DNA from 2 places in the Chromobacterium sp. Ag138 genome. Region 2 is predicted to be linked to the other one. Evidence: riboswitches for the same ligand, from Rfam matches in the RefSeq annotation. Region 2 holds a riboswitch; the other holds the start of a gene.
The links. Region 2 has a riboswitch for glycine ahead of gcvT (glycine cleavage system aminomethyltransferase GcvT). Riboswitches for the same ligand answer to the same signal wherever they lie in the genome.

Region 1 (5,138 bases), 1.7 Mb from region 2:
ATGGCCGGACAAAGCCTACGCCAGCGTGGTGATGGTCAAGGAACTGGAAGCGGCCGCCGCGACTCGAACCCTTGTTTGCGCTGCAACAAATTGATGGCTGCGCGCCACATATCGGCGCCAGACCATTCGCATTTATTGCATCGCAGCAGATAACGAGTACAGTGACGGCCATGGCTCGCGATGAGCCGTCGCGTCTTTTCCTACCGTTCAAGAACAAGGGGTTGCAATGTGGTCAACTGCTGCAGTTCAAGGCGGGAAGTTCCCGTTCCCTCAACCGTTGTTTGATTACTGGCTGGACGCCTGCCAGCGCGGCATCCTGTATTGGGACACGCTGTACCGCCGCGGCGAAGCCTACCTGGAACATTGCGAAAGCGGCAAGCCGCCGGTGCTGGTTTTCGACTACCGGATCATCATGGATGCCCGCGAGCTGCCCGATCCGGCCAACTACGCGCTGGCGGCGATCCAGCCGCCGTCCAACTGCCCGCCCACCGACCCGGCCAAGCGCCCCTTCGTCGTCATCGACCCCCGCGCCGGCCATGGGCCGGGCATCGGCGGCTTCAAGATGGACAGCGAGATCGGCATCGCGCTGCAGCAAGGCCATCCCTGCTATTTCGTGATGTTCTTCCCCCAGCCGGTGCCGGGCCAGACCATAGAAAGCGTGGCCAAGGCCGAAGGACACTTCCTCAAGCGCGTCAACGAGCTGCACCCGGACAGCGACGGCAAGCCCTTCGTGATCGGCAACTGCCAGGGCGGCTGGGCATTGGCGATGCTGGCGTCGGTGGCGCCGGAGCTGGTCGGCCCCATCCTGCTGGCCGGCTCGCCGCTGTCGTACTGGGCCGGCGTGCGCGGCAAGAATCCGATGCGCTATGCCGGCGGCCTGAACGGCGGCACCTGGACCGCGTCGCTGGCCGGCGACTTGGGCAACGGCCATTTCGACGGCGCCCACCTGGTCGAGAACTTCGAAAAGCTGGACCCGGCCAACACCCTGTGGAAGAAGTCCTACAACCTGTACGCCAAGATCGACACCGAGCCGCAGCGCTATCTGGACTTCGAGCGCTGGTGGGGCGGCCATTACCTGCTGAACAAGGCGGAAATGGAGTGGATCACCCAAAAGCTGTTCGTCGGCAACGAGCTGGTTCACGGCAAGATTACCAGCCATGACGGCAAGGCCCGGGTGGACATGCGCAACATCCGCTCGCCCATCATGGTGTTCGCGTCCTGGGGCGACAACATCACCCCGCCGCAACAGGCGCTGAACTGGATCGCCGATCTGTACGACAACGCGGAGGACATCCGCAACAATGAACAGACCATCGTCTACTGCCTGCACAACAAGGTGGGCCACCTCGGCATATTCGTCTCCGCCGGCGTCGCCAACAAGGAGCACAGCGAATTCGCCAGCGCGCTGGATCTGATCGACGTGCTGGCGCCTGGGCTGTACGAGGCCGTCATCGAGGACATCGCGCCGGACGCGCCAGGCCAGGAGTACATCGAGGGCCGCTACATCATCCGCTTCGAAGCCCGCGACGTCTCCGACATCCTGGCGCTGGACGACGGCCGCGACGACGAGCGCGCCTTCGAAGTGGTGAAACGGGTATCCGAGATCAACCAGGGCCTGTACGACCGCTACGTCTCTCCCGCGCTGCGCGCCGCCAGCAACGAAGCCAGCGCCCGCCTGCTGCGCGAGCTGCACCCCGCGCGGTTGGAGCGGACGCTGATATCGCCGAAAAACCCATGGCTGTGGTGGCTGCCGGAGCTGGCCGACAAGGTGCGCGAGCAGCGCCGGCCGGTAGCGGCCGACAATCCGCTGTGGCTGTGGCAGGAGCAGGTGTCCGGCTTCATCGTCCAGTCGCTCGACCATTACCGCGACCTGCGCGACGCCGCCCAGGAGCAACTGTTCCGCGCGATCTACGAATCGCCGCAGCTGGCCACCCTGGTCGGCGTCGCGCCGGCCGGCGAGCCGCGCAGCCAGGCGCTGACCTGGGAAAGCCGCGAACTGGCCCGCCTGAAACGGGAAGCGCTCGATCCCAGCTTCGAACAAGGCACCCTGGCCGACGGCTTTGTGCGGCTGCTGCTCTACGTCAGCATCGGCATAGGCGTGGTGGACGAACGGCCCTTCAACGCCATCCGCCGGGTGATGCGCGACGTGCGCCACGAGTATCCGCTGACGCTGATGCAGTTGAAGGACATCGTCCGCCACCAGGTGGCGCTGGTGCGGCTGGACGCGCCGCGCGCGCTGCGCGGCCTGCCCCTGCTGCTGCCGGATGCCCGCCGCCGCCATCAAGCCTGGCTGTTGGCCCGCGATCTGCTGGCGCTGAACGGCCCCATCCCGGCCGAGCACCAGGCGCGGCTGGACCAAGTGGCCAAGACGCTGGAACTCGACACCGCCGCCGCGATCCGCGCCGCATCTTCCCCAATCAGGACGGAAGCGGAGACTGCGGCCGATGCGCCGGTCCCTGCCGAGGCCGCACTCGCCGTTTATCCCCCCGCGGCCAAACCTGTCGCCGGCAAAGCCGTTTCTGCAAAGGCAGCGACAAGCAAACCCGCCCCGGCGAAGCCGGTGCCCGTTGCCAAACCATCGGCGAAAACCGTCAAGCCGGCAGCAGGCAAACCGGCCACAGCAAAACCCTCGCCGGCAGCCAAAACCCCTGGGAAAACCGCCAAGCCCGCGGCGCCGAAGCCAACGTCGGACGAAATCAAGCCAATAGCCAAACCTGCCGCGTGGACAAGCGTCGCGAGAAAGCCTGCGGGCAAAGCCAACGGCCAGGCGCCAGCCGCTTCCGCGCCCGGCAAGCGAGGCAAGGCGTAAGCCATGCGCGGGAACCGGGGCGACTCGGTTCCCGCATTGACTATTGCAATAGCGAAAGCTAATATTCCAGCTCTGCGGGAGAGAGGGGCCATGCCCCCGCCGAAGACGCAAGCTCCCATAATCGCTCAGGCAAACGTACCGCAGCGCAGTATCGATTCAAGCCGATTGGAGAGAGGCCGCCGCGCGCGGCCCACCGAAGGGGCAAGCGGCCAAAGGCCGCGCAACTCTCAGGTAAAAGGACAAGGGGAGAGGCTGTTACCCAACCCGGAAACCGTCCAGGAGTTTGCCTTGTCCGCTCATCCATGCCTCGGCGCGAGCCTCTCGCGCCTCATTTCCGTTTTCCGCCATCCGCGCGCCGTCGCGCCGGCGGGCATTCCATCGTTCCACCCCCATAAGATTTCATCATGCTGACCCTGATCTACCTGATCGCCATCACCGCGGAAGCGATGACCGGCGCGCTGGCGGCCGGCCGCCGCCACATGGACATTTTCGGCGTAGCCGTCATCGCCTTTCTCACCGCGCTGGGCGGCGGCACCGTGCGCGACATCGTGCTGGGCCGCTATCCGATAGGCTGGACCCAGCATCCGGAATACGTGCTGCTGGTGGTGGCCGGCGGCCTGGCAGCGGTTCTGGTCGCCCGCTACATGCGCCACCTGAACCGCTTGTTCCTGATCCTGGACGCGCTGGGCCTGGTAGCGTTCACCATCATAGGCTGCGACGTGGCGCTGGGCATGGGCTACCACCCGGTCATCGTCGTGATGGCCGGCATGATCACCGGCATCGCCGGCGGCATCCTGCGCGACGTGCTGTGCAACCGCGTGCCCATCGTGTTCCGTCGCGAGCTGTACGCCAGCGTGTCGCTGCTGGTGGCCATCCTGTACCTGGGCCTGAACCATCTGGCCATGCCCCACGACTGGAACGTGATCGCCAGCTTCGCCTTCGGCCTGGCGCTGCGCCTGGTCGCGCTGTGGCGCGAATGGCAGCTGCCGGTGTTCGCCTACCGGCACGATCACCACTGAGCCATCCTAATCAAACACCCCGCCCAGGCGGGGTGTTTCGCATCCCGGGCATCCGCGCCGCGGCGCCGCAGGCTCTGGACCTGTCTTGCCCTAAGCCCCATAACCGCGCGCAAATGACAATGGATATTTGACACATGCCATTCACCCAATGTAAATAAGAAGCCCCTGATATCCCGCCCCGGACAAATCGACATCACCATGCACATTTCCGGCCCCGCCTTTCGCCGCCTTATCCTGCGTCTGCCGCTGGCCATCTGCGCGCTCTTGATCTGCTATCTGCTCGCCGCGCTGGCGCTGGGCCTGCTGCCAAGCAACCGCGGCTGGACCCCGCCCGCGGACGGCATCCCCATCTATCTGGACAGCAATGGCGTGCACACCAGCCTGATCATGCCGGTCAAGACCGAAGCGATGGACTGGACTACCGCCTTTCCTCCGGCACACGTCCGCCGCCCCGATCTGTACGCGCGCTCGCCCTACATCTCCATCGGCTGGGGCAGCAAAGTATTCTTCCTGACCATACAAAACTGGGAAGACCTGAGCGCCGGCAAGGCATTGGCCGCGCTGGCGTTCGACCAAAGCGTGCTGCACGTGGAATACCTGCCCCAGCCCAAGGAAGGCAAGGACACCCGGCGCATCCTGATCAGCCCGGAACAATACCTCCGGCTGGCGGACTTCATCCGCCAAAGCGCGCCGCTCAACGCCCACGGCCGGGCCTTGCAGGAAACCGGACACCACTACGGCGACAACGACGCCTTCTACGCCGCCCGAGGCCGTTACAACCCCATCGTCACCTGCAACCAATGGACGCGCGACGCGCTGGCCGAGGCCGGCGTGCGCACCGCGCTGTGGTCCCCTTTCGTCCAGCCCTTGTTTTGGCAGTTGGAGAAATGAAAGGAATTCTCAAGCCATGCCCCGCAGCCAAGCCAGCATATCCGCGGCGAAACCGCCTGGCTTGAACGGCTCCGGCGACAGCAGCACATAACGCGAACCATCGCCGACGAAACCCAGCGGCGCAGCCAGCAGTCCACTCTCCAGATCATCCCTGACCAAGTGCCAGGGACCGATCGCCACCCCCAGTCCCGCTACCGCCGCCTGCAGACTGAAATAAAAATGCTCGAACCACTGCCCCTCTCCGACGGACGGCTCGCAATGGGCGCTGGCCGACCACTCCGCCCAGCCCGCGGGCCGGGTTCGCGCATGCAATATGGGCGCATCCACCTTTAAACCGTCTGCTGCAAACCAGGCGCACGTTCGATCCGGATGGCAAACCGGGCCCACTCTTTCCTCGAACAGCGGCTCGGCATGCCAGC
Region 2 (5,138 bases):
ATCAGGCAGATGTCGCGGTGGCCCTCGCCGCGCGACTCATGGTAGCGGCTGATGGCCAACAGGCCGGCGTATTCGCCCTGGGCGCCGGAGTTGGGCTGCATCGAGATCGCGTCGAAGCCGGTGATCGCCTTCAACTGCGTCTGCAGGCCTTCGATCAGCTGCAGATAGCCGACAGTCTGCTCGCGCGGCGCGAACGGGTGCATATTGGCGAATTCCGGCCAGGTGATCGGAATCATCTCGCTGGTGGCGTTCAGCTTCATGGTGCAGCTGCCCAGCGAGATCATCGAGTGATTCATCGCCAGGTCGCGGTTTTCCAGCTTCTTCATATAGCGCAGCATCTCGTGCTCGCTATGGTGGGTGTTGAACACCGGGTGGGTCAGGATGGCCGACTCGCGCTTGAGCGCGGCCGGGATCGCGTCCTGGGCGGCGGCGTCCAAGGCGGCGATGTCGGCCGGCTTGCCGGTGAACAGCTCGATCAGCTTGGCCAGATCCGCCTCGGTGGCGGCCTCGTGGAAAGCCACGCCCAGCACGGTCTTGCCGACGCGGCGCAGATTGTAGCCGGCGGCCAGCGCCGCGGCGTAGATGGCATCGGCCTTGGGCGCGTCCACCTGCACGGTGTCGAAGAAGCGGTCGAACGCCAGCTTGCCGCCGGCCTCTTTCACCGCGTGGGCGAAGATGGCGGCCAGCCGATGGATGCGGGCGGCGATGCGCCGCACCCCTTCCGCGCCGTGGTAAACGGCATACAGGCCGGCGATATTGGCCAGCAACACCTGGCTGGTACAGATATTGGAGTTGGCCTTCTCGCGGCGGATATGCTGCTCGCGGGTCTGCAGCGCCATGCGCAGCGCGGTCTTGCCCTTGGCGTCGATGGACACGCCGATGATGCGGCCCGGCGCCGAGCGTTTCATCTCGTCCTTGAACGCGAAGTAAGCCGCGTGCGGGCCGCCGAAGCCCATCGGCACGCCGAAGCGCTGGGTGTTGCCCAGCGCGATGTCGGCGCCCATTTCCGCCGGCGACTTCAGCGCCACCAGCGCCATCACGTCGGCGGCGACGGCGACCACGCCGCCCTTGGCCTTGATCGCCGCGATGTGCGGGGTCAGGTCGATCAGGTCGCCGGCTTCGCCCGGATACTGGAAGAGCGCGCCGAAGTAATCGCCGTTGCCGGCCTCTTCCGGATGGCCTTGCACCAGCTCGAAGCCGAAGTACTTGGCGCGGGTCTTCATCACGTCCAGCGTCTGCGGCAGCACGCGGCTGTCGACGAAGAAGCTGACGGACTTGGACTTGGAGACGCGCTTGGCCATCGCCATCGCTTCGGCGGCGGCAGTGGCCTCGTCCAGCAGGGACGCGTTGGCCATTTCCAGGCCGGTCAGGTCGATCACCATCTGCTGGAAGTTCAGCAACGATTCCAGACGGCCTTGGGCGATCTCGGCCTGATACGGGGTATAGGCGGTGTACCAGCCCGGATTTTCCAGCACATTGCGCAGGATGACCGTAGGGGTCAGCACCGGGTAGTAACCCAGGCCGATGAAGGACTTGTTGACCACGTTCTTGCTTGCTACCGCCTTCAGCGCGGCCAGCGCCTCCGCTTCCGGCTGCGGCGACGGCAGATCCAGGCGGCGGTTCAGGCGGATGTCGGCCGGCAAGGTCTGGTCGACCAGCGCGTCGATGGACGGCACGCCGACGGCGGCCAGCATCTCGGCGCGCTCGGCGTCGGACGGGCCAATGTGGCGGGCGAGGAATTCGTGGCGATTGAAGAGTTCGGAGAGCGACATGCTTGGGACTTCCTTCTTTGCGGCGGCCTGCGCGAGGCCGCGCCGGGAAAAACAACGCCCCGGCGTCTTGCGACGGCGGGGCGGTCAGGCTATCAGGCGCCGATTTCCTTGGCGTAGGCGGCGGCGTCCATCAGGCCATCCAGATCCGTGGCGTTGGCCGGCTTGATCTTGAAGAACCAGCCGTCGCCGTACGGATCGCTGTTGGCCAGTTCCGGCTCGCCTTCCAGTTCCTCGTTGACGGCCAGCACTTCGCCGGCGATCGGACAGTAGACGTCGGAAGCGGCCTTCACCGACTCCACCACGCCGGCCTGCTCATCCTTGGCCAGATGCGCGCCGACTTTCGGCAGCTCGACGAAGACGATGTCGCCCAGCAATTCCTGCGCGTGCGCGGTGATGCCCACGGTGACGGAACCGTCGGCTTCCAGGCGCAGCCACTCGTGGCTGTCGACGTATTTCAGTTCGGCGGGAATGTTGCTCATCTTGAAGTTCTCCAGCTTAAGATCAGATCAATGGTGACGGCAGTCGCCTCGAGGCGCTGCCCGATTATTCGAAAACTTTCTTGCCGTTGCGGACAAAAGGCATCTTCACCACGCGCACATCGGTCAGCGTGCCGCGCAGGTCCACCTGGGCGGCGGCGCCGGTGGCGGCCGGCACCCGGGCGATGGCGATCGAGTGCTTCAGCGTCGGCGAGAAGGTGCCGCTGGTGATCACGCCTTCGCCGACGCCCTCCACCACCACCTTCAGGCCTTCGCGCAGCACGCCGCGGCCTTCCAGCACCAGGCCCACCTGCTTCATCTTCACGCCGGCGGCCTTTTGCGCTTCCAGCGCCTCGCGGCCGTTGAACTTGCGCTCGGCCGGCTCCCAGGCGATGGTCCAGCCCATGCCGGCTTCCAGCGGCGACACGGTCTCGTCCATGTCGTGGCCGTACAGATTCATGCCGGCCTCCAGGCGCAGCGTGTCGCGCGCGCCCAGGCCGATCGGCGACACGCCGACGGCTTGCAATTGATTGAAGAAGGCGATGGCCTGGTCGGCCGGCACCATGATTTCCAGCCCGTCTTCGCCGGTATAGCCGGTGCGGGCGTAGAACCACTCGCCCTGCGGCAGGCCCTGGAATACTTTCAGCGCGCGGATGGCTTCGGCCAGCTCCGGCTTGATGGAACAGACTTTTTCAATCGCCTTGGGGCCCTGCACCGCCAGCATCGCCAGATCGCGGCGCACCTTGAGCGCCACGTCGAAGCCGGCCTTCTGGGCTTCCATCCAGGCCAGGTCTTTCTCGGTGGTGCCGGCGTTGACCACCATGCGGTAGCCGTAAGCAGTGAGATAAACGATCAGGTCGTCGACGACGGTGCCTTCCGGGGTCAGCATGCCGGAATACAGCGCCTTGCCCTCGAAGCCGAGCTTGGACACGTCGTTGGCGATCAGTTTTTGCAGCCAGGCTTTGGCGTCGGAACCGGTGATGTCGATCACCGTCATGTGGGAGACGTCGAACATGCCGGCGTCGCTGCGGACGATTTCGTGCTCTTTCAGCTGGGAACCGTAATGGATGGGCATTTCCCAACCGGCGAAATCGACCATCTTGGCGCCGGCGGCGAGGTGGGCTTCATACAGCGGAGTACGTTTCGGGGCCGTCATGGCGCGGTTCCTTCGAGCAAAGTGTGGATATCCTCTATCAACCACACCCCTCTGTCCCTGCACCTGAGATTTTCCGGCCGGATAAGCCGTTAGCCCCTTCGGTGGGCGTCGCGCGGACGCCGCTCTCCAGATTGCGCGAACCGGCTGCCGCCGGCCCGATGATACAGTCCTTTTGCCTGAGCGATTGCGGGTGCGCTTGCGCCTTCGGCGGCGGCCGAAAAGCCGCTCTCTCCTGTATGATCCGGCGATTATGGTGTCAATATCCGGGCCTTGGCAAGCCAATATTATTTCTATATCAAACAGTCTGAATAAATGTTTTTCAAGGAAAAAAACCGCTCATTTTCATACGTCGAAATGGTTCGAAAACGAAAAAGCGCAGGCTGTCGCGCTGCGCTTTTTCACTGATCGGCACGCCGGTCAATCTGCGGCAAACCGCTCCTTCAACTGCCAGACATAGATGGGCAGGCCCATCAGCAACAGCAGCATGCCCCACATCACGATGTCGGCGCCGGAGCCGTACAGCGCCCACAGCGAGTAGACGAAGCCGATGCCGGCGAAGAAACCGGGCGCGATGTAATCCTTGGCCGTGAACTCCTTGCCGCGCATCAGCATGATGGCGATCAGCGCCATCGAGCAGAACGCGTACGGCAGCAGCGTGGTGGCGGTGGCCAGCAGGATGATGAACTCGAAGATCTTCACTCCGCTGTCGCCGCCGGCATACTTCATCGCCATCAGAATGGTGACCAGCGCGCTGGACAGCACCAGGCCGAAGATGGGCACGCCGGCCGCGTTGCGCTGGTCGAAACGGCGGGGAAACAGGCCATCCTTGGCCGCGGCCGCCGGCACGTGCGCCTGCATCAGGCTCCAGCCGTTGAGCGCGCCGAAGCAGGACACCACCGCGCCGAAGCCCACCAGCCAGTAGCCCCAGTCGCCCCACATCAGCTTGGCCGCGTCGGCGAACGGCGCCTGCGAAGCGGCCAGCACATCGGCCGGCATCAGGCCCATCAGCGACACCGTGGACAGGATGTAGAGCACGGTGGCCAGCAGGGTGCCGATCACGGTGGCCCGCGGAATGGTCTTCTCCGGCTCCACTACGTCGCCGGCCGGCACCGACGCCGACTCCAGGCCGAGGAAGGCCCACAATGTCAGCGCCATCGTCGCCGACAGAGAGGACAACAGGGGCTTGTTGTGCGGGTTGAACGCCAGATTGTCCGGCTGAAAATGGAAGAAGCCGATGAAGGTGACCGCAGCCAGCGGCAGCAGCTTCAGCAGCGTGGTCACCACCGCCACCACGCCGGAGCTGCGCGCGCCGCGGCTGTTGATCCAGGTGACGATCCAGATCAGGCCGATGGCGACGGCGCCGGCCAGCGGCTCGTTGTGCCCCAGCACCGGGAAGAACACCTGCATATAGCTGGTGGCCGCCACCGCCAGCGCGGCGTTGCCGGCCCACAGCGCGATCCAGTAGCCCCAGGCGATCCAGAAGCCGGCGAAATCGCCGAAACCCGCGTGGATGTAAGCGTACGGCCCGCCTTCGCGCGGCAGGATGGCCGACAGGCGGGCGAACACCAGCGCCAGGCAGATGGCGCCGCAGGAGGTCACCAGCCAACCCAGCATCGACACGCCGCCGAACGGCGCCAACGAGGCCGGCAGCAGGAAAACGCCGGAGCCTATCATATTGCCCACCACTAGGGCGGTGCACATCCAGACTCCGAGCGAGCCCTTCTTCTTAGTGGA

Region 1: another riboswitch for glycine. It lies ahead of ACY3GB_RS00160 (trimeric intracellular cation channel family protein); the one in region 2 lies ahead of gcvT (glycine cleavage system aminomethyltransferase GcvT).

Annotation. Positions count from the first base shown of each region.
Region 1 covers NZ_JBUPWA010000001.1:32,107-37,244, reverse strand. Annotated here, with positions in the region: gene ACY3GB_RS00170 (GNAT family N-acetyltransferase) at 1-94, shown strand, start outside; gene ACY3GB_RS00165 (DUF3141 domain-containing protein) at 227-2,809, shown strand; glycine riboswitch at 2,875-2,960, shown strand; glycine riboswitch at 2,965-3,062, shown strand; gene ACY3GB_RS00160 (trimeric intracellular cation channel family protein) at 3,214-3,828, shown strand; gene ACY3GB_RS00155 (TIGR02117 family protein) at 4,027-4,719, shown strand; gene ACY3GB_RS00150 (LysR family transcriptional regulator) at 4,729-5,138, opposite strand, start outside.
Region 2 covers NZ_JBUPWA010000001.1:1,722,637-1,727,774, forward strand. Annotated here, with positions in the region: gene gcvP (aminomethyl-transferring glycine dehydrogenase) at 1-1,772, opposite strand, end outside; gene gcvH (glycine cleavage system protein GcvH) at 1,865-2,251, opposite strand; gene gcvT (glycine cleavage system aminomethyltransferase GcvT) at 2,316-3,404, opposite strand; glycine riboswitch at 3,446-3,544, opposite strand; glycine riboswitch at 3,559-3,649, opposite strand; gene ACY3GB_RS07750 (amino acid permease) at 3,822-5,105, opposite strand.